One region of the Pseudocolwellia sp. G5-9 genome, then DNA from elsewhere that is predicted to be linked to it. Evidence: predicted binding sites of a transcription regulator. Region 1 holds the regulator's gene; the other holds the start of a gene.

The links. Region 1 encodes sigma-54, which starts transcription at its own class of promoters, with help from an activator protein. Its sites were predicted from a motif close to GTTGGCACGNNNNTNGNNT; they were not measured.
Region 2: a site for sigma-54 is predicted at 9,131-9,149, ahead of flgF (flagellar basal-body rod protein FlgF). Genes of this name have one in related genera too.

What each region holds. Positions count from the first base shown of each region.
Region 1 is NZ_CM147893.1:2,747,219-2,757,656, forward strand. Features, by position in the region: gene AC0L5Q_RS11855 (calcium/sodium antiporter) at 1-151, shown strand, start outside; gene AC0L5Q_RS11860 (KpsF/GutQ family sugar-phosphate isomerase) at 278-1,132, shown strand; gene kdsC (3-deoxy-manno-octulosonate-8-phosphatase KdsC) at 1,133-1,678, shown strand; gene lptC (LPS export ABC transporter periplasmic protein LptC) at 1,675-2,241, shown strand; gene lptA (lipopolysaccharide transport periplasmic protein LptA) at 2,207-2,746, shown strand; gene lptB (LPS export ABC transporter ATP-binding protein) at 2,750-3,481, shown strand; gene rpoN (RNA polymerase factor sigma-54) at 3,559-5,001, shown strand; gene hpf (ribosome hibernation promoting factor) at 5,035-5,322, shown strand; gene ptsN (PTS IIA-like nitrogen regulatory protein PtsN) at 5,352-5,807, shown strand; gene rapZ (RNase adapter RapZ) at 5,835-6,689, shown strand; gene AC0L5Q_RS11905 (HPr family phosphocarrier protein) at 6,716-6,991, shown strand; gene mgtE (magnesium transporter) at 7,280-8,638, shown strand; gene pmbA (metalloprotease PmbA) at 8,967-10,322, opposite strand.
Region 2 is NZ_CM147893.1:4,013,668-4,024,105, forward strand. Features, by position in the region: gene AC0L5Q_RS17370 (chemotaxis protein) at 1-268, opposite strand, end outside; gene flgA (flagellar basal body P-ring formation chaperone FlgA) at 429-1,121, shown strand; gene flgM (flagellar biosynthesis anti-sigma factor FlgM) at 1,196-1,507, shown strand; gene flgN (flagellar export chaperone FlgN) at 1,581-2,012, shown strand; gene AC0L5Q_RS17390 (LPP20 family lipoprotein) at 2,086-2,556, opposite strand; gene AC0L5Q_RS17395 (FlgO family outer membrane protein) at 2,563-3,207, opposite strand; gene AC0L5Q_RS17400 (flagella assembly protein FlgT) at 3,398-4,561, shown strand; tRNA gene AC0L5Q_RS17405 (tRNA-Arg) at 4,609-4,685, shown strand; gene AC0L5Q_RS17410 (efflux RND transporter periplasmic adaptor subunit) at 4,855-5,901, shown strand; gene AC0L5Q_RS17415 (efflux RND transporter permease subunit) at 5,901-9,056, shown strand; gene flgF (flagellar basal-body rod protein FlgF) at 9,184-9,927, shown strand; gene flgG (flagellar basal-body rod protein FlgG) at 9,947-10,438, shown strand, end outside.

The sequences.
Region 1 (10,438 bases):
TGCGCCTATTATGTTAGGAGTGACTTTACTGCTCTTTGTTATTTGTTTTACTCGTAAGTTAGGTAATTTCAGAATCACTCGTCTCAAAGGCTTACTTTTACTGGGTATTTTCATTGCGTATCAAATATTACTTTTCTCGCCATTGAAATAAATTAACGAGACGACATCCATGAAACAATTTAAACAACTGGCTCTCAATGTTATTGATATTGAAAAACAAGCCATCGAAGATATTAAACAATATATAAACGATGATTTTGAATTAGCTTGTCAGTTAATGTTTAACTGTACAGGACGAGTTATTGTTATTGGTATGGGAAAATCTGGCCATATTGGTGGGAAAATAGCAGCGACATTAGCCAGTACAGGAACACCCGCTTTTTTTGTTCACCCTGGTGAAGCAAGTCATGGTGATTTAGGCATGATCAGACAAGATGATGTTGTGTTAACCATATCTAACTCAGGCGAAACCGCTGAAGTTTTATCTATAGTTCCCGTAATTAAACGCATGGGCAGCAAGTTAATTGCCATGACAGGTAATGCAAATTCAACGTTAGCTGATATAGCTGACACTCACATTTGTATTAAAGTTTCTCAAGAGGCTTGTCCTTTAGGATTAACGCCTACATCAAGTACCACTGCCACTTTAGTTATGGGAGATGCATTAGCTGTAGCCTTACTCAACGCGAGAGGTTTTACTGCTGACGATTTTGCATTATCTCACCCTGGTGGTAGCTTAGGTAAAAGATTATTACTACGATTATCTGATGTAATGCATAGCAATGAGCGCGTACCGGTAGTACAAAGTACGGCAAAAATTAAAGATGCACTCGTTGAAATGTCATTAAAAGGTTTAGGAATGACGGCTATTGTTGATGACAACAAATTGGTTGGATTATTTACTGACGGCGATTTACGTAGAATCTTAGATCAAAAAGTAGATATTCATCAAGATGAGATAACAAGTGTAATGACGAAGGATCCTACAGTCGCACCTCCCGATATGCTAGCCGCTGAAGCATTAAAAATAATGGAAGACAAAAAAATTAATGGTCTTATTATTGTTAACGAAAACAATACTCCTATTGGTGCGATGAATATGCACGACCTTCTGAAATCGGGGATCATATAAATGAACACACTTTACGGACATGTCGAACAAATCATTCTAGACAAAGCCAAACAAATAAAACTTTTTATTTGTGATATCGACGGGGTATTTTCAGATGGACGAATATATTTAGGAAATAATGGCGAAGAGCTAAAAGCTTTCCATACCAAAGACGGTTATGGCATAAAAGCATTAGGTGCAAGCGGAGTTGATGTTGCAGTAATTACTGGCCGACAATCAAATATTGTACAAACAAGAATGACGGCTCTCAATGTAAAATATATTATTCAGGGCCAAGAAAATAAATTACCCGCATTAAAAGAAATATTAACCCAAATGAATTGTGCGCCTGAACAAGTCGCTTATATTGGTGATGACATGCCTGACTATGAATGTATGGCTTATGTTGGCTTAAGTATTGCCGTAAATGATGCTCATCCTCAAATATTACAACTTGCTCATTACACCACCTATACCAAAGGTGGTTTTGGTGCAGTACGAGAAGTGTGCGATTTAATTATGCAAACTCAAGGGACACTTGAACATGCAACTGGCGCTAGTATATGACTCGGCTATATAGCTTAGCTTTTTTTGCTTTATTATTAGCTGGTATTGCATACGGCTTAGTTGAGTGGTTGCAATCCAAAGAACAAATAACTGAAAATGTTGCTACTGAATTAACACCTGATTTTATTGCCGAATCGTTAAAAAGTAACACATTTAATAATAAAGGCGGGCTAAGCCATATAATTGATGCTCAAAGAATGGAGCACTATTCAGATATAGAAGTTACACACTTTGAGTTTCCAAGCTTAACGATATATCCAGAAAATAAAAATGTTCCATGGAAAGTCAGTTCAAAAGAAGGCACACTGTTTAAGAACAACCGTGTAAGCTTAAAAAACCGAGTAAAAATAGAAGCTACTGATCCTGATAGCTTGATACAAGAAATTCATGGTAAATCAATAGAATTAGATTTAAATACAAATATTATTAGTTCAGAACAAGCTATCGTCGTTTTAGGTAATGGCTTTACTATGTATGGCTCTGGGCTAATTGTTGATATTAACACCAAACAGATGACACTAACCGAACATGTGCAAACTATTTTCAAAAAAATTAAAAAGTAGCTTACTACTGCTTTTACTATCGTCATTAGCAAGCACGAGTGCTTTAGCTAAAAAAATTGATTTAAATCAAGAGCTAAGTATTGACGCCAGCCGTCAGTCAGCTGATCTTAAAAACAAAATATTCAGCTACATCGATAATGTTGTTATTAAACAAGGTACATTGATCATCAAAGCTGATTTAGTGCAAGTACTTACAGACACAACAACAGGTGAAAAAACCTATATAGCAAAAGGTAAGCCTGCAACCTTTGAACAAACATTAGAAGACGGTAAACCTATTAATCTTCAAGCTAATGAAATCAGATATGAACCGTCTTTAAATACCGTAACCATATCTGGGCAAGCGTTACTGAAACAAGATGGTAGCGAAGTAAGCGGTAGTAAAATTACCTATAACTCAGAAACAGAATACGTAAATGCTGAAAGTAATAAAAACGATAAAGTAAAAACAGTTATTCAGCCCAAAGAAAAAACAAAACCCACTTTATCTCAGGACATTCAATAAGTCATGACTACCTCAACGTTAATCGCAAAAGGTTTAGCTAAATCTTACAAAGGTCGTAAGGTTGTAAAAAATGTAGGGTTAAAGGTCAACGCTGGTCAAATCGTAGGTTTACTAGGGCCTAATGGTGCAGGAAAAACCACTTCTTTTTATATGATAGTCGGCCTTGTTCCTAACGATGAAGGCTCTATTGTTCTTAACGATGAAGACGTCACCTTATTACCTATGCACGAACGCGCTAGAAAAGGTATTGGATATCTGCCACAAGAAGCTTCAATTTTTAGAAAGCTAAGTGTATACGATAACATTATGGCCATCTTACAAACTCAAAAAGGCCTTAATGAAATCGAACGAGAAGAAAGATTAGAGCACTTATTGGAAGAATTTAATATTGGTCATATTAAAGATAATTTAGGTATGAGCTTATCTGGTGGTGAACGCCGCAGAGTCGAAATAGCCAGAGCACTTGCCGCAGACCCAAAATTTATATTATTAGATGAACCGTTTGCCGGCGTAGATCCTATTTCTGTTGGCGACATAAAAAAAATTATTATTCACTTAAAGCAACGTGGTATAGGTATATTAATTACAGACCATAATGTTCGAGAAACACTCGATGTTTGCGAGCATGCGTATATTGTAAGTCATGGTGAACTGATCGCTGAAGGGACCTCTGAAGAAATACTTTCCAATCAGCATGTAAGAGATGTATACCTTGGTGAACAATTTACGCTATAGTTATCTATAAGCAGTCAACAATATTTATATTGTTTTATCGTTTTGTATTATTAATGAATAGGATAAAAAATACGTAGATGCGCCCTTCTTTACAACTCCGTATCGGACAACATCTAACGATGACACCGCAGTTACAACAAGCCATCAAGCTGTTGCAACTCTCTACGTTGGATTTACAACAAGAAATTCAAGAGGCATTGGAGAGTAATCCTTTGCTAGAAGTTGATGAAAGTCCTTCTAATACCCAAGATGAATCAGTCAATAATTTAGAAGATGCATTTTCCGCAAATGCGACAAAAGAAATAGATTCAAAAAAAACAGACGGCACTGAAGACTCTTCCCCAACTATAGATGAAATGACAACCACAGAAGCCATGGGAAACACAGATATTCCTGAAGAGTTAAACATGGATACTACGTGGGACGAAAGCTACAGTGCTGGCGTATCAAACACAGGTAGCATTAGCTCTCCTTCTGAAGATTATACCTACCAAGGCGAAACTAAAGACTCGCTGCAAGATCACCTTTTATGGCAAATGGAATTAACACCTTTTAGTGACACAGACAAAACCATTGCAATAGCGATTATTGAAGCCATAGATGAATCTGGATATTTAACCGTTTCCTGTGAAGATATTTTAGACTGTGTTGGCATTGAAGGTGTTGAACTCGATGAAATACAAGCAGTACTAAAAAGAATTAACGTATTTGATCCTGTAGGTGTAGGGGCTCGTTCAGTCTCTGATTGTTTATTGATTCAACTGAATCAATTTGAACTAACAACGCCTTGGTTAAAAGAAGCCAAGCAAGTTGTTAAAGATTATATCGATCTACTAGGTAGTAGAGATTATCGTCAGTTAATGCGTAAAACACGCTTAAAAGAAGATCAATTACGTGAAGTCCTTCGCTTAATTCAATCATTAGATCCTCGTCCTGGTGACAGCGTAGTTAAAAGTGACGATCAATATGTTATTCCTGACGTATCCGTTGAAAAGAAAAATGGTCGTTGGGTTGTTGAGTTAAATCCAGATACCGCGCCTAAGTTGTCTGTTAACCAACAATATGCAGCAATGACACGTACCATGAAGTCAACAAACGATACACTATTAAAAGTGTCTAATTGTATTGTTCAGCGCCAGCAAGGCTTTTTTGAGCATGGCCCTGAATCTATGCGACCTATGGTTTTAAACGATATAGCCGAAGCCGTTGAAATGCATGAATCTACTATTTCACGTGTAACAACACAAAAATATATGCATACACCAAGAGGTATATTTGAACTTAAATACTTCTTCTCCAGCCATGTTAGTACCGAAAATGGTGGCGATTGCTCCTCAACAGCAATCAGAGAGCTTATCAAAAAACTTGTCGCCGCAGAAATTCCTGCCAAACCATTAAGTGATAATAAAATGGCAGAAATACTCGCCGAGCAAGGTATACAAGTGGCTCGTCGAACCGTAGCAAAATATAGAGAATCGTTGTCCATTCCACCATCAAACCAACGAAAAAGTTTAATTTAATTTTTCAAATATCACTAAAAGAGGGTTTAACTTATGCAAATCAATTTAACTGGTCATCATGTAGAAATCACAAACTCTTTACGCGAATACGTTAATACGAAATTTTCAAAATTAGAACGTCATTTTGATCAGATCAATAATGTTCATGTTGTGTTAACCATTGAAAAATCAAATCAAATAGCTGAATCTACTGTTCATTTAAAGGGAACAGAAGTACATGCTACAGCAGAAAACCATGATATGTATGCCTCAATTGACGCTTTAATCGATAAACTAGATCGTCAAATATTAAAACACAAAGGCAAAACAACCCACCATTAACCTATAAAAAACAGGCTTTAGTAGTAATTATGACTTTGCAAGATATCTTAATGCCAGATTGCACATTTTGTGCAGTATCTGGCTCTAGCAAAAAGCGCGTTCTCGATAAAATTTGTACCATAGCAGCAGATAAAATTGTTGAACATAGTGCATACGAATTACTCGAAAGCCTAATCGCAAGAGAAAAACTAGGATCAACAGGAATAGGCAACGGTATTGCTATTCCTCATGGTCGTTTACCTAATGCAAAATCAGTTGTAGCAATTATTGTAACTACCGATATACCTGTAGATTTTGACGCAATCGACAACAAGCCTGTTGATATTTTTATTGCGTTATTCGTTCCCGAAGACGCTTGTAAAGAACATTTAACCACTTTGCAGAGTATTGCTAAGCTATTCAGTGATAAGCAAATAGCAAAACAAGTGCGTAAATGCCAAAGCAATGAAGCTTTGTATAATCTTATTCAAGAAAATAGAAATTAGTCGTTATAAAAAGGAACGAACAGTTCAATGAAGTTAATCATAGTAAGTGGACGTTCTGGTTCAGGAAAGTCTGTCGCATTAAGAGTGTTAGAAGATCTAGGTTATTATTGTGTCGACAATATTCCAGTTAATTTACTACCGGCACTAACACATACCGTTATCAATGATTATGAAAATGTCGCAGTGAGCATTGACGTACGTAATTTACCTAACAACCCTCAAGATGTTTCTGAAATATTAGACTATCTCCCTAGTACTGTTGATTTAAATATTTTATACCTAGATGCTGATGACAGTGATTTAATTAGACGATTCAGTGAAACAAGAAGGTTACATCCTCTCATTAAGCAAAATATAGCTCTCGATCAGGCTATCGCCTTGGAAAAAAAATTATTAGAACCAATATCTACCCGTACAGGTTTATACATTAATACCAGCCAACTATCGCCTCACCAACTTGCAGATTTAGTAAGAGAGCGTATTTTGGGTAAAAAGTCTGGCTCTATGGTGGTTGTATTTGAATCATTTGGTTTTAAGCATGGCGTACCGCAAGATGCTGATTATGTGTTTGATGCACGCTTTCTTCCTAATCCCTTTTGGGATAAAGAATTAAAAGCCTATACAGGATTAGATCAACCGGTAAAAGACTATTTATCAAGCCAACCCATAGTCACTAAATTTATATGGCAGATTAATAGTTTTATGATGACCTGGTTACCTCACTTAGAACGTAACAACCGAAGTTATGTTACCATTGCTATTGGCTGTACTGGCGGAAAGCACCGTTCAGTCTACATAGCTGAGCTTCTAGCAAATAATTTAAGAAAAGAACGCGAAGATGTTCAATCACGACACAGAGACATCACCATAGCAAGTACCTAAGGGTGGCGTAGATATAAGGTTATCCCATGAAAAAATGTGAAAAAACCCTAGTTATAACTAATAAACTTGGCTTACATGCCCGCGCGGCAACAAAACTGGCACAGTTATGTCAAAAATTTAATACCTCAGTAACTGTTTCTTTAGATGATAACTCTGCTGATGCAAGTAGTATTATGGGGTTAATGCTATTAGCTGGTAGCCAAGGTAAAACCGTTACAGTTGTAACGGAAGGTGTTGATGCGGAAGAAGCAATAAAAAGTATTTGCCAATTGTTTTCTGACAAATTTGACGAAGAAGAATAACCGCGTTGTAAGTTCTCTATCACAACATTCACTAGAAAAAAGCTGAAAAAACAATTAAGTTAAGTTAAACTAACTGTCATAAGTACCCCCAAATATTGTCATACTCAATACAGATAATGTGTACTATTTAGCGTTACTCATAAATGATACCAAGTTAATTAATTGGCCACTTAGCCATTTATGATTCAACTTGATATAACACAACATCAATTATTACGAGTTCTTTTTCAGTAGAATTCAAAGTATGAAGTAAACATAATCCGCCTAAGAAGCTAAATGAAGGGTTTTATGCCAGAAATTGCAGAACAAGAATATAACCAACAAAAACTCCTAGAAGTTAATGCCGCACTCGGTAGCGGTATGTTTGTTTACGTTCGAAAGTTACTGCAAAACATGCCCTCTTATGACTTAGCTTTAATTTTAGAGTCATCTCCTCCTAAAAGTCGTACTGTTTTATGGCAACTTATCGATCCCGACAATCATGGGGATGTTCTAGAAGAACTAAATGAAGAAGTTCGTAAAGGCATTCTAAAAAGTATGCATCCTGAAAAGCTCGCAGCTGTTGCTGAGGGCATGGATGTAGATGATTTAGCGGAAGTACTAAGAACATTACCCGATAGCGCCTATCAAAGCGTATTAAACTCAATGGACTCTCAAGACAGAAGTCGTGTGGAGCAAGCATTATCATACGAGGAGGATACTGCTGGCGGTATTATGAATACCGACACCATTACCATTCGTCCTGATGTGTCGGTAGATGTGGTATTAAGGTATTTACGTTTAAAAGGTAAGCTACCTGAGTCTACCGATTCTTTTTATGTGGTGGACAGGTCTGATAAATTTATCGGTTCAGTGTCTCTAGCCGCAATAGTAACAGCAAAGCCAGATGTTATAACATCAACCCTTATCGACAAAGACATAGAAGCGATTTCAGTTAACATGCCTGAAAATGAAGTTGCTCAATTATTTGAAAGGTATGACTGGTTTTCTGCACCCGTTATTGATGATAACGGACATTTACTAGGTCGTATTACTATAGATGACGTTATCGATATAATTCGTGAAGAAGCTGAGCACTCTATGATGAGTATGGCGGGTTTAGATGACGAAGCCGATACTTTCGCTCCCGTATTAAAAAGTACGCAACAACGTTCTATCTGGCTAGGTGTTAACTTAATCACGGCGTTACTCGCAGTAGCCGTTACCAGTATGTTTGAAGGATTATTTGAACAACTTGCTATTTTAGCCGTACTTAACTCTCTTGTACCTAGTATGGGCGGAGTTGCAGGAAATCAAACATTAACGCTTGTCATACGCGGTATGGCACTAGGACATGTCGGTGAAAGTAACTCTAAAACCTTATTATTAAAAGAGCTTGCTGTTGGTTTTCTTAATGGCCTCATTTGGGCGCTACTCATTGCGAGTGTTGTCGCTATATGGAAACAAGACTTTACTTTAGGTGCTGTTATCGCCTTTGCTATGTTAATGAATATGACAGCAGCAGGAATAGCTGGCGTATCAGTACCATTATTACTTAAACGTATGAATATTGATCCTGCCTTAGCGGGTAGCGTAATATTAACCACAGTAACAGATGTAGTAGGTATATTTGCCTTTTTAGGCACAGCGACCTTACTTTTAACTTAGTTAACCTGAACTTTGGTTAAGCTACTTTACTCAATAACGCTATTTAAGCGCCTATCTGCGTTGTTTTTACTTCCAATAAACCAGTTATTGTTATTGATACGCAAACACGCCTTGATATACTCTTAAATTCCTCACTGAGCTTAATTGTCTTATAAAAACTCAAGGTATACCAAGTGCTTTTTATAAATATTTATTATAAATCAAAATATTATAAAACCCGTTAACCAAAGTTCAGGTTAGTTATAAAAAACGCCCATTACCTTAGTAGTGAGCGTTTTTAATGATAATGAAAAGTCATTGAGTATTAATTCACTCAAGTTCGGATTAATTAATTTCCAGCAACCTGCATTTCATTCATTAATAAAGAGCCTGTACGGATACTTCCTCTCATATCAACATCATCACCTACAGCGATTAAACCTTTAAACATATCTTGCAAGTTACCCGCTATCGTCACTTCAGAAACAGGAAAAGCTATCTCGCCATTTTCTACCCAAAAGCCTGCAGCACCACGCGAATAATCACCATTTACAACATTCACACCTTGGCCCATAAGCTCAGTAACTAAAAAGCCTGTACCAAGCTTTTTCAACATTTGATCAAAATTACCACCTCGACCTTCGCCTTCGGCATTTAATACCCAATTATGAATGCCTCCCGCATGCCCTGTGGTTTCTAAACCAAGTTTTCGAGCTGAATATGTGGTTAATAAATATGTTTCTAAACAGCCTTTAGTAATAATTTCTCTATCAATAGTTTTAACACCTTCACTATCAAACGAGCTACTGGCTAACGCCCCTTTAATATGAGGTCGTTCACTGATATTTAAAAAATCAGGGAATACCGACTTACCCACACAATCTAACAAAAATGACGATTTTCGATATAAGTTACCACCGCTAATAGCTGCAATAAAGTGGCCAAAAATAGTATTAGCAATATCCGCTCTAAACATTACAGGCACTTTACCCGTAGGTAGTTTTTGTGGATTTAATCTTGATAATGTTTCAATCGCAGCTTGTTTACCTACGGTTGCAGCAGCATCTAACAGATCAAACTTTCTATTCACTGTATAAGCGTAATCACGTTGCATATCGTCACCTTCACCAGCGATCATTACGCAGCTTAAACTGTGTCGAGTACTCGGATACCCCACTAGCTGTCCATGTGTATTACCATATACTTTAAAACCTTCAAATGTATCTAAACTTGCTCCATCTGAATTTGTAATACGCTTATCGTAAGCTAATGCACTTTCTTCACACGCCTTGGCTATTTCAATGGCTTGATCAGTATTCATTGCTTTAGGGTGATATAAATCTAAGTTTTCTGGCTCCATGGCAAGTAAAGACTTTTCAGCTAAACCAGAACAATCATCAATAGAGGTATACTTAGCAATATTTACCGCTGCTTGCACAGCTTGCTGTAATGCTCCTTCCGAAAGGTCTGCAGTTGACGCGCTACCTTTACGGCCTCCAATATATACTGTTAGCCCTAAAGCACCATCATTGGTAAATTCGACCGTTTCTACTTCGCCCATACGAGTACCAACACTTAAGCCTTGTTGTCTGCTCATCGCAACTTCAGCAGAATCAACACCGAGTGACTCAGCTAATTCTAATACTTTAGATACGCGATCTTTTACTTGTTCAAGTTGGCTAATAATACCGTTTGATTCTGTCATGGTTAAATTTAAGTCTCTAATATATTTAGTGGTTGATGAAATACTTACAATAAGCTTGCCTACTATTTTGTAGATTATCTATTTTTGGATTACCTAGGTGTAGTATACTATTGCTA
Region 2 (10,438 bases), 1.3 Mb from region 1:
AATTTTCAGTTTGGGTGATTTCAGGGCCACCTGTTGCTTTGCTTAAATCAATAACTGAAATAGTTTGGCCACGAATATGCGCGATGCCTTTTATGAACTTATCTTGCTGTGGCATAGGGGTTAGCCTTGGGCATTGCAAAACTTCTCTTACCTTGAATACATTAATGCCAAAACGTTGTCGGCCAACTAGCTTAAACAGTAATAATTCAAGTCTGTTTTGCCCCACTAATTGAGTTCGTTGGTTTACTGAATCTAAGATACTTGCCATAAAAACCTCATTAGAAGTTATGCCTACTTAGTTCGGCATAGTTCTTGATAGTAATAGTTAATTAAACTTAGTGCCTATTATTTGACAATGAGTTTATATCTCTCGTCTTACTATAAGCATAGACGAGTATTCTTATTTACTAAAAAAGAAAACAATATTTATGATGTATACAAAAATATTGAGAACTTTACTCTTTATTATTCCATTAATATCATTTGAGAATTATGGAAATACAACAGATGAAACTAGTTTAGTTGATTTTGTAAAATCGGTTGTAAAAAATAATATCGATACACCTACTGATGGTAAAGTAGAAATTAGTGTTCCTGCAATTGATCCGCGTATTAATATAAAACCATGCATATCAACACTTAAAGCGAATATACCTGAAAACCATAATGGTAGAAACATCAATGTTAAAATTTATTGCGAAGATAGTACACCATGGCAGCTTTTTATTCCTGTTCGTATAAGTCAGGAAATCCCTGTATTAGTAACAACGAATATATTAGCTAAGGGTAGTATAGTAGATGCAAGCAATACAGAAATTGAATTTATTAATGTTAATAATATTAGAGGTGAGAGTGTTGATAATTTGGATCTTGTTGCCGGTGGACGATTAAAGCGACGATTATCTAAAGGGGCAGTAATATCACCTCGAAATATTTGCTTAGTGTGTAAAGGGGAGGCTGTGACTATTATCGCTAGATCTGATGATTTTATGATCAAAACAAGAGGGGTTGCACTCTCTGATGGAAGCCAAGGTGAACAAGTAGAAATTAAAAATTCTAAGTCAGGGCGAATGATCAATGCTAGAGTAGAGGCTGTTAATAAAGTTGTGATTAATTTATAATTCGACCTAAAGAAAAATGACACTAGGCCGATACCAAGGTTGAGATTATAACATATTGTTATTAGGAATTTATTATGGCCTTAAATATCAATAACTTGAATGGTTCAAATCAAGTTAAACAAAAAATAGAACAACAAACGCAAGTTAAACAGCAAGTTGTTCAGCAATCAAATACTGAGCAAAGCAAAGCTGCTCGTCAAGATTCTGTATCGTTAACTCCACAAGCTAAACAAATGAGTGAGTTACAGAAAAAAGCAGCAGATGCTCCAATGGTAGATCAAAAGAAAATAGATCAACTTAAAAAAGCGATTACGTCAGGTGAATATAAAATAGATCCTGAAAAACTTGCAGCTAATATTGCAAACTTTGAATTTAATATCGATTAACAGTTGAATATCGTAGTTAGGTATTTATCAATCTTCTATATCGATATTAACTAATAATTATAGAGGGTAGATCGTGTCTGATACCATAAATGTTTTAGAAATACTTAATCAACAAAACACTCAGCTGTGTCAATTAGAACGCTTATTAAAAGATGAGTATGAAGTTTTACAACATCATAATCCATCGAAATTAACCGATATTAATAAGTTAAAAGACGCGTTACTGACGCAAATAGATTCAACTGATAAATTATTAGCGAATACTAAGCAATTTGTTTCAGACAAGAAAAGTGGCCTTTACACTGATGAACTCCAAGCAATAGAAGCCATACTGTTGAGCTGTAAAGATTTGAATCAAATTAATGGTGAAATTGTTCAAAAATCTCAAATTTCTATCGAACGTATGCGAACCACACTATTAGAGAATAATACTAAATCAACAATGACTTACGATAGTAAAGGTAAAACAAGCGGTGGTTTAAACCGTGTAGGGATAAAAGCTTAGTTGTTATAATTGTCTTCTACCAATTTAAAAAACAAAAAAACTGCAATTAAGCAGTTTTTTTGATTATTGGGTATTAATAATATTGAACGCTTTTAATTTGTTTACCATTTGTAGAAGCAAGATATAGCTCATAAACATCTTTAAAATCTAGGCTTAGTTCTGTTGTATAGCTATCGCCGACTGGATAACTCTTCACTACTTTAGCGCCACGAATAATTCCTTTAATAGAGGCATCTAATTGTTGGTTGTTAATAAGTAAATTAGACATACTTGTTTTACCATCAATTTGTTGGCCGTATACCTGTTCAGCTAATTCCGCATAGGCGGCAAGTTTAGACGCATTTATTGCCATCAGCATTTGCTGCGTTTTATGGGGTGATTTTTGTAAGCTAATAGGCGCTTGTCCAATCGCATGAAGCACAGGGAAACTATCTGGTTTAGGTGTTTCCCATTGCACATGTTTATCATAAATCGTCGAACATCCATTTAAACAAAATAGCATTGCAGTAAAAAATAACGTTATGTAAGATTTATTCATCATCATGTACCATTATTGTTGAATTTCAACAGCTCTATTGTCTTTCTCTAACATTGTACTGTCGCGAATAATTAATCCGTCTTTTATATTAACTGTTTCATTATTGTTTAAGGTTTCGCCTAGCACCCAAGCAGGTATAAACGATTGTGCACTAGCCACAACAACTCGTGATTGCATACCAATCATACGAGCATTTACCATAACCCCACCGTCTTTTTCCATCATGGTGCCTGTTACCACATAGTCAATAATCTGGCGTTCAGGTAACTCTTTCCAATCTCGAGTAAATGCGTAATCGCCATCTTTGGTTACACGAATATGTCCAGTCGTTTTAAAGTCAATAACCACCATTCCATGCATTTGAAGTTCATGAATGAAGTTTTCAGATAATTGATTTCCCAACCAATTTGTTGACTCTAAATCTTTTAAGTCAACAAACGAGGCGACAGCTATTGGCGTTTTAGGGCTCACAAAAGAGCTACTCTCTAGCATTTGGTAAGCTAAGCCTTTTACCACGTCGTTTATAGCGTGTTTAGGTAATTCGAAACTGTTAATTTCGCTTTGATCTACATGAGTAGATTTATAAAAATTTTCATCTTTAGTGCTTGTACACGACAATAACGTCGGTAACAGTAATGGAATAAGCCACTTTTTCATTGAGCATCCCTCAGTTGTTCGTTACTTCTGACTAAAACTAAAGCATAATTCAAGCCAATATATAGGTCTTGAAATGTATAGCACTTAAATAATTAGCTAAATTAAGTCAGACCGTAAATGCTTTTATGGGCATAAAACGTGCATGCTAGCTTGAACTATAGAACAACCTACTAATATATTGGGATTTCATATGAAAAAATTGTTAATACTGTTAAGTTTTGCGTTAACTAGCTTTTCGGCTTTTACACAATGGTATGAAACTCAAGGGCAAGCTCATATTGCGAATGGAAATCATCAAAGTGCTCGTACAACGGCAATGGAAAATGCTCTTAAACGTGCTTTACTCGTTGCAGGGGCCTCTGTTTCTAGTGTTCAGCAGGTGATTAACGGCGTACTTACTCAAGATCAAATTAGTGTTCGAGCTTCTGGTACGGTGAATTCATTCGAATTAATAGAAGAAACTTATAAAGGCGACTTATTGACGGTAAAAATTAGAGCTGATATTTTTCCTCAAGAAAAACAATGCTTTTCAGCTGATTATCGTAAATCAGTATTATTAACGCGAGGCAATATTTTAAATCGTGAACAAGCGAATATTGGAAAGATTTATGCTTTAGATACTGAAGTTATACGTAAGTTGTCAGATAAAATAAATAAAGAAGGTTATTATTTAGATAGTAAATTAGCCATCAAAAGTAAGTCTGGTTTTTCTCGTTATAATGAAAGCATGCAGTACGAAAAAATTAAAAATCTCGCTATGTCGTTATCAGATCATACAGACACACAGTTTATTATGTTTATCGAGTTTCCTGATCTGTCTCTTACTCAGCGTACAAACAGCGAGTTAAAGTTTTGGCAAAAAGACCATTTTGATCGTCACTTTAAAATAAACTTATATATATACAATGGCAGTAATGGTGAGTTAGTGTTGGACAAACAATATCATAATACAGCACCGTGGACTTTCGATAAAAGAGAGCCAATAGACGTAACCAGTAATACTTTTTGGTTAAGTGAATATGGAAATAGTATTGATCGCACACTTGATATGATGATTTCAGACATTGATGAAAATATGATGTGTCAACCTACTCGAGGTAAAATAGTACAAGTTGCAGGCGATACCATTTTATTTAATTTAGGTGAAAATCAAGGCGTTAAAGTGGGCGACGAGTTTTCATTGCTTCATGCAAATAATTTTATTAGTGACTCAGGTAAAACTTATTCAGGTTTTAACGTGAGCCCTTATAAAGTTAAGGTTATTAGTACCTCTAAAGAAAGTGCTAAAGCTACAACACCAGATAATAACTTGTTAGGTAATATTCAAATAAATGATATTGCGGTAAGATATTAAAACTAATAATATTTATTAGTGCGTCTTGTTCCACAATACTCCTATTGGACCCCATAGCTCAGCTGGATAGAGCAATCCCCTCCTAAGGGATAGGTCGCAGGTTCGACTCCTGCTGGGGTCGCCATAGTTAAATTAAAATATTCATATTATTTTTTAATACAGTCTCATTTCTTCCCTTTCACTCTTACATTTTTTATACATATTGATACGGGTATTTGATTGACCCATAGCTTACTCAGTGTAAGATTGAGTTATAAAAAATATCTTTATTAAAATAGAGTATAGGGAATAACATGAAGCTTCTTTTTACATTGTTACTGTTGAGTTTTTTCACTATCACGCGTTTTAGTTACGCCTCAACTTTAGTTATCGCTGAAGAAGCAATTGATCTACTTATGTATCCAACACGTAGTTCACCAGCACGTGTTATCGCACTTAATCAAAGTTTAATTCCCGCTCAAACTTCAGGTGTTGTAACTAAGCTCTTGGTTAATGTGGGTGATAAGGTTGTTAAAGGTGAAATATTAGCGACTTTAGATTGTGATATAAATTTATTAACTCACAAAGTTCAAGCCGCAAAATACGAACAGTTCTATTCATTACTCCTATTTAATAAGCGCGAATTGGTAAGAGGAAGAAGCCTTTTAAAGCAAAAGAATATTGGTGAAGCGGAACTTGATCGTTTAAATAATGCAGTTGAAAATAGCAGGGCAATTATACAAACACAAAAAGCTGAAGTAGATACCGCTTTATTAAATGTTGAGCGCTGTAATATTAAAGCGCCGTATGATGGCGTTGTTACTATGCGTATCGCTAACTTAGGCGAAATGATTGATTTTGGTAAACCTGTAGTTGAATTAATTGAAGATAATCGTTTAGAAGTTTCCGCAAAAATAGCCACAAGCGATGAGCAAAGTTTTTATCAAGCTAAGGTGTACACGCTCGATATTGCCGATCACTCTTATAATGTAACGTTAAGATCTTCACTCCCCGTAATTGAACAAAATACGCGTAGTCGTGAAGCTAGATTTTTATTTATTGATAAACAAGCTATAGCAGGGAGCACCGGCCGATTACGTTGGAAAAGCCCTACTCCTTATTTACCTGCTCACTTATTACAAAAGCGAGAAGGGCAAAATGGCTATTTTATTATAGACGATAATAAAGCCAAATTTATTACTGTTGAAATGGCTGAAGAGGGCAGACCGATTCCTTATCATTTACCTCATACCTCTCAAATAATTACTGACGGACGCCACGGCTTAAATGATGGCGATACCATACAAAAAACGGTGACTAATAAAGCGCTTAAACAAGCTTTGGGTGGAGATAAGTCGTAATGTGGTTACGTAATCTTATTCAAAATCATGTGCTTACTAATTTAGTTTTTGTACTTATCTTATTTATGGGTATTGCTGTTTATCAACAATTACCAAGAGAGCAAGACCCTTCTATTAATTTTAACTGGGTACAAATAACAACCTTTTTACCTGGAGCTTCTGCTCGAGATGTTGAACAAAAAGTTACTGATATTATTGAAGAATCTGTAGAAAAAGTTCAAGACATTAAGTTTGTATCAAGTACCAGTCGTGAAGCTATTTCAAGTATTTTAGTGCGTTTTCACGATATGGATGAACGCAAGTTTGATAAACGAGTGGCTGATTTACGACGAGAAATAAATAACGTAGAAGATCAAATGCCAGAAGAAGCTGAGCGTCCTACAATATTTGAGGTAACCTCGGCCAACGCTTTTCCTACGGCAACTGTTGTCGTTTCAGCTTTGGCTGATGATGAAAACTTAAGACGACAAGCTCGCGCTTTAGAAAAAGATTTAGCCCGTATCTCTGGTGTTGACCGTGTGCAAGATACTGGATTGCGAGAGCCTGAAATTCAGGTTCGTTTTGATGTTGATAAAATTCAACAATTGGGTATTTCGCCAGTAACCGTTGCAAACTCAATTCGAACATTTTTTACTGATATATCAGCGGGTACTGCGCGTATTGCTAAAGATCAGTGGTTAGTGCGTATTCAAGGAACAACTACAGATCCTGAAATTTTAGCGCAACTCCCTATCTTAGCGGCTAACGGTGTAGCAACAGAAATACGGTTAAAAGACATTGCTCAAGTTGTTCGTGCACGGGCTAAAGCAGATCGTATTGTGAGTTTTCAAGGTCGTCCTGCGGTTTTATTTGCTGTTATGAAACAAGACAGCGCAAATACTTTAGCCTTGGTTGAGCGTGTAGATCAATTTATTAAAGACCGAAATGTGGTGAGTAAAGAATTAGGTGTTGAATTTACCTTGGTAGACGATCAAACGCTTATCACTAAAAATGCCCTTAACATTATGCAAACTAACGCCATATTTGGTTTGTTATTTGTATTAATTGTAACTTGGTTTTTTTTAGGCAGTCGTGTCAGTGTATTAGTAACTATAGGTATTCCGTTTACGCTCGCAGGTACTTTTATTGTTCTACAGGCGTTAGATCAAACACTTAACACATCAGTATTGTTAGCTATTGTAATTGCATTAGGTATGTTGGTTGATGATGCTGTTGTAGTGGTAGAGTCTATTTATTACAAGTTGCGTCAAGGCGTAAAAGGCATAGATGCTGCTTGGAGTGGCTTACAAGAGGTGATTAAACCCGTTACTGCTTCGGTGTTAACGACTATGGCCGCATTTTTACCATTAATGTTATTACCCGGTATTTTAGGTAAGTTTATGATGGTCATTCCTCTTGTGGTTACTGTCGCATTAGCTTTTAGCTTAGTTGAGGCTTATTGGATGTTACCAGGCCATATTATTGCCGCCAAAGTTAACTTTGATAAACCTAGTAAAATGGATGCATTTCGTCAAAAAACACTTCGCTTACTTAAAGTTAAGTATGGCTTCGGGTTAATCAAGGTGATGCGTAATCCTAAAAAAACCTTATCAGGCATGTTATTGCTATTAGTGTTGGCAGTAGGTGCAATCGCTGCTGGCTTAGTTAGAACTGATTTTTTTGCTGCTGATACCATACGCTTATTTTATATTAATGTAGAAATGCCCCCAACAAGTTCATTGCAAGACACCATGAAAAAAGTGCAAGATGTTGAAATACTGGTAAAACAAGAGCTTAAAGAAGATGAAACTCGTTCGGTTGTTAGTTACGCAGGACAAATGTTTACTGAAATGGCGCCACTATTTGGCGACCAATTAGGGCAAGTACTCGTTTCTCTTAAACCTAAACAAGGTGATATGAGAAGTGTTGAAGAGTTAATTGAAGATACACGTAAAGCTTTATCAGGCGTTGTTGGCCCTACCAATATTTCATTTTTAAAGCTAGCTGGGGGCCCACCAACAAGCAAACCAGTTAGTATTAAAGTAAGGGGGGATGATTACCAAGAGCTACGTTTAGCAACAGATGCACTCACCCGATTTATGAAAAAAGATGAACGCTATAAAGATATTATTGATGATGACTCTAAAGGGCGTTTTGGTTTACAGCTTACTTTAAATAACGATGCTATTAATCGTTTTGGCATATCACCAAGCGATGTTCAACGTTCAGTTAAAATGTTAATTGATGGTGAGATTGTCAGTTATATTCAAAGAGAAGGCGACAGAATAGCGTTACGCGTTAAGTCGGCGGCAGCTGAAATTAATCAGTTTGAAAATATAGATGCCTTATTGCAGTTAACCGTACCAACCCCTTCAGGAAGTAATATTGAACTAAGAGATTTAGTGCATATAGAAACAGTTCAGGTAAAAGGTAATTTAAGGCATTACAACTTTAAGCGAGCAATAACGTTAGAATCAGATATTGATAAAAACGTTATAGATACTGTAGAAGCGAATGAGTTAATTAAAGTGCATTGGGCAACTATAGCGACAGATTTCCCTAATACGTCTTTAGATTTTTCGGGTGAGCTTGATGATATTCAAGAAAGTATTGATGCAATGGGCATGCTATTTTTATTTGGTATTGGCTTAATGTATTTAATTTTAAGTACACAATTCCAAAGTTACTTTCAGCCTTTGATGATTTTATTAACGGTACCACTAGCATTCGTTGGCGTAATTCTTGGTTTACTCGTTTCAAGAGACCCATTAAGTTTGTTTACCATGTACGGTATTGTTGCGTTAGCAGGGATAGCGGTTAACTCATCTATTGTGTTAATTTCAACCGCCAATGAAAACATTAAAAAAGGTATGACATTAACACACTCTACCTTTTATGCTGCTAGACGACGTATGTTACCTATATTAATTACAACACTTACAACGGTTGCTGGCTTGTTTTCATTAGCTTCTGGTTTAGGTGGGCATTCACTTATTTGGTCGCCTGTTGCAACGTCAATTGTTTGGGGGTTACTGTTTTCATCAAGCTTAACTATGTTTGTTATTCCTGTTTTGTATCAACTTGTAATGGGTACGTGGTTTAAAAAATTAAAGCATTTTATTCGATTAAATCTTACTTTATTATTCAAGAAGATATCTTCAAGTCAGGCCAATTAGCTTGAATATAACGAGAGTAGGTTTACAGCCGTAGGCCTACTTTACATCATACCTCCTTATCTACCTTTCTTTTTTATGGCACTTATATTGCATTTCTAATATCAGATTAATTTGATAGAGATTCGTTATGGATAAAATGCTTTATATCGCTATGAGTGGAGCGAAGCAAAATATGCAGGCCTTAGCGGTTAATGCTAATAATCTGGCGAATGCAAAAACTACAGGCTTTAGGGCTGATTTAGCACAAGCGAGATCAATGCAAGCTTTTGGCGAAGGACTACCTTCTCGGGTATTTTCTATGACTGAAGTGGCCAGCCAAAACTTTGACAGTGGAGCTTTGTCATCTACAGGACGTTCGCTTGATATTGCTATTGAAGGTCCTGGTTGGTTAGCTGTTCAATCTAAAGATGGTTCAGAAGCATACACTCGAAATGGTCATTTACGCTTAACTGAAACGGGTGCGCTAGAAACAACAAATGGCGAGTTAGTCGTAGGCGATGCAGGGCCTATTTTTTTACCTCTACCTATAAATAATATTCAAATAAGTCGCGACGGAACCATTATGGTTCAGCCTGAAGGCGCTCCTGTTACTACACAAGAAGAAGTAGCCCGTATCAAATTCGTTAACCCAAATGTTCGTGCACTTGAAAAGGGTAACGATGGCTTGTTTAGACGAAAAGACAACAACATTGAAGAAGCAGATGTCAGCGTTAAAGTGATGAGTGGCATGCTTGAATCAAGCAATGTTAATCCTGTTGGTGAAATGACAGACATGATCGCATTACAAAGACAGTTTGAAATGCAATTAAAATTAATGAAAACCGCTGAAGAAGTAGACTCAAGTGCTTCTGCTTTACTCCGTGCTTTCTAAATGAATTTTGAGGTGATATATGAACGCAGCATTATGGATCAGTAAAACCGGCTTAGATGCACAAAACAAAGAAATTGCCGTTATATCTAACAACTTAGCTAACGCAAGTACGGTTGGGTTTAAAAAGAGTCGAGCGGTTTTTGAAGATTTACTGTACCAAACAATTAATCAACCTGGCGGTAAATCAGCACAAGATACTGAAATGCCATCAGGATTAATGCTAGGTGCGGGTACTAAAGTGGTAGCTACCCAAAAAATACACACGCAAGGCGATATGTTAACTACCGATAATTCATTAGATTTAATGATTCAAGGTGAAGGTTTTTTTGAAATATTAATGCCAGATGGAAGTTCGGGATACACACGTAACGGGCAGTTTACAATGGATGAGGAAGGTAATGTTGTTACGCCAGGTGCTGGCTATTTAATGCAACCTCAAATTACCATTCCGCCTGATGCTTTATCTATTACCGTATCTCAAGACGGTGAAGTTTCAGTAAAACTGCAAGGG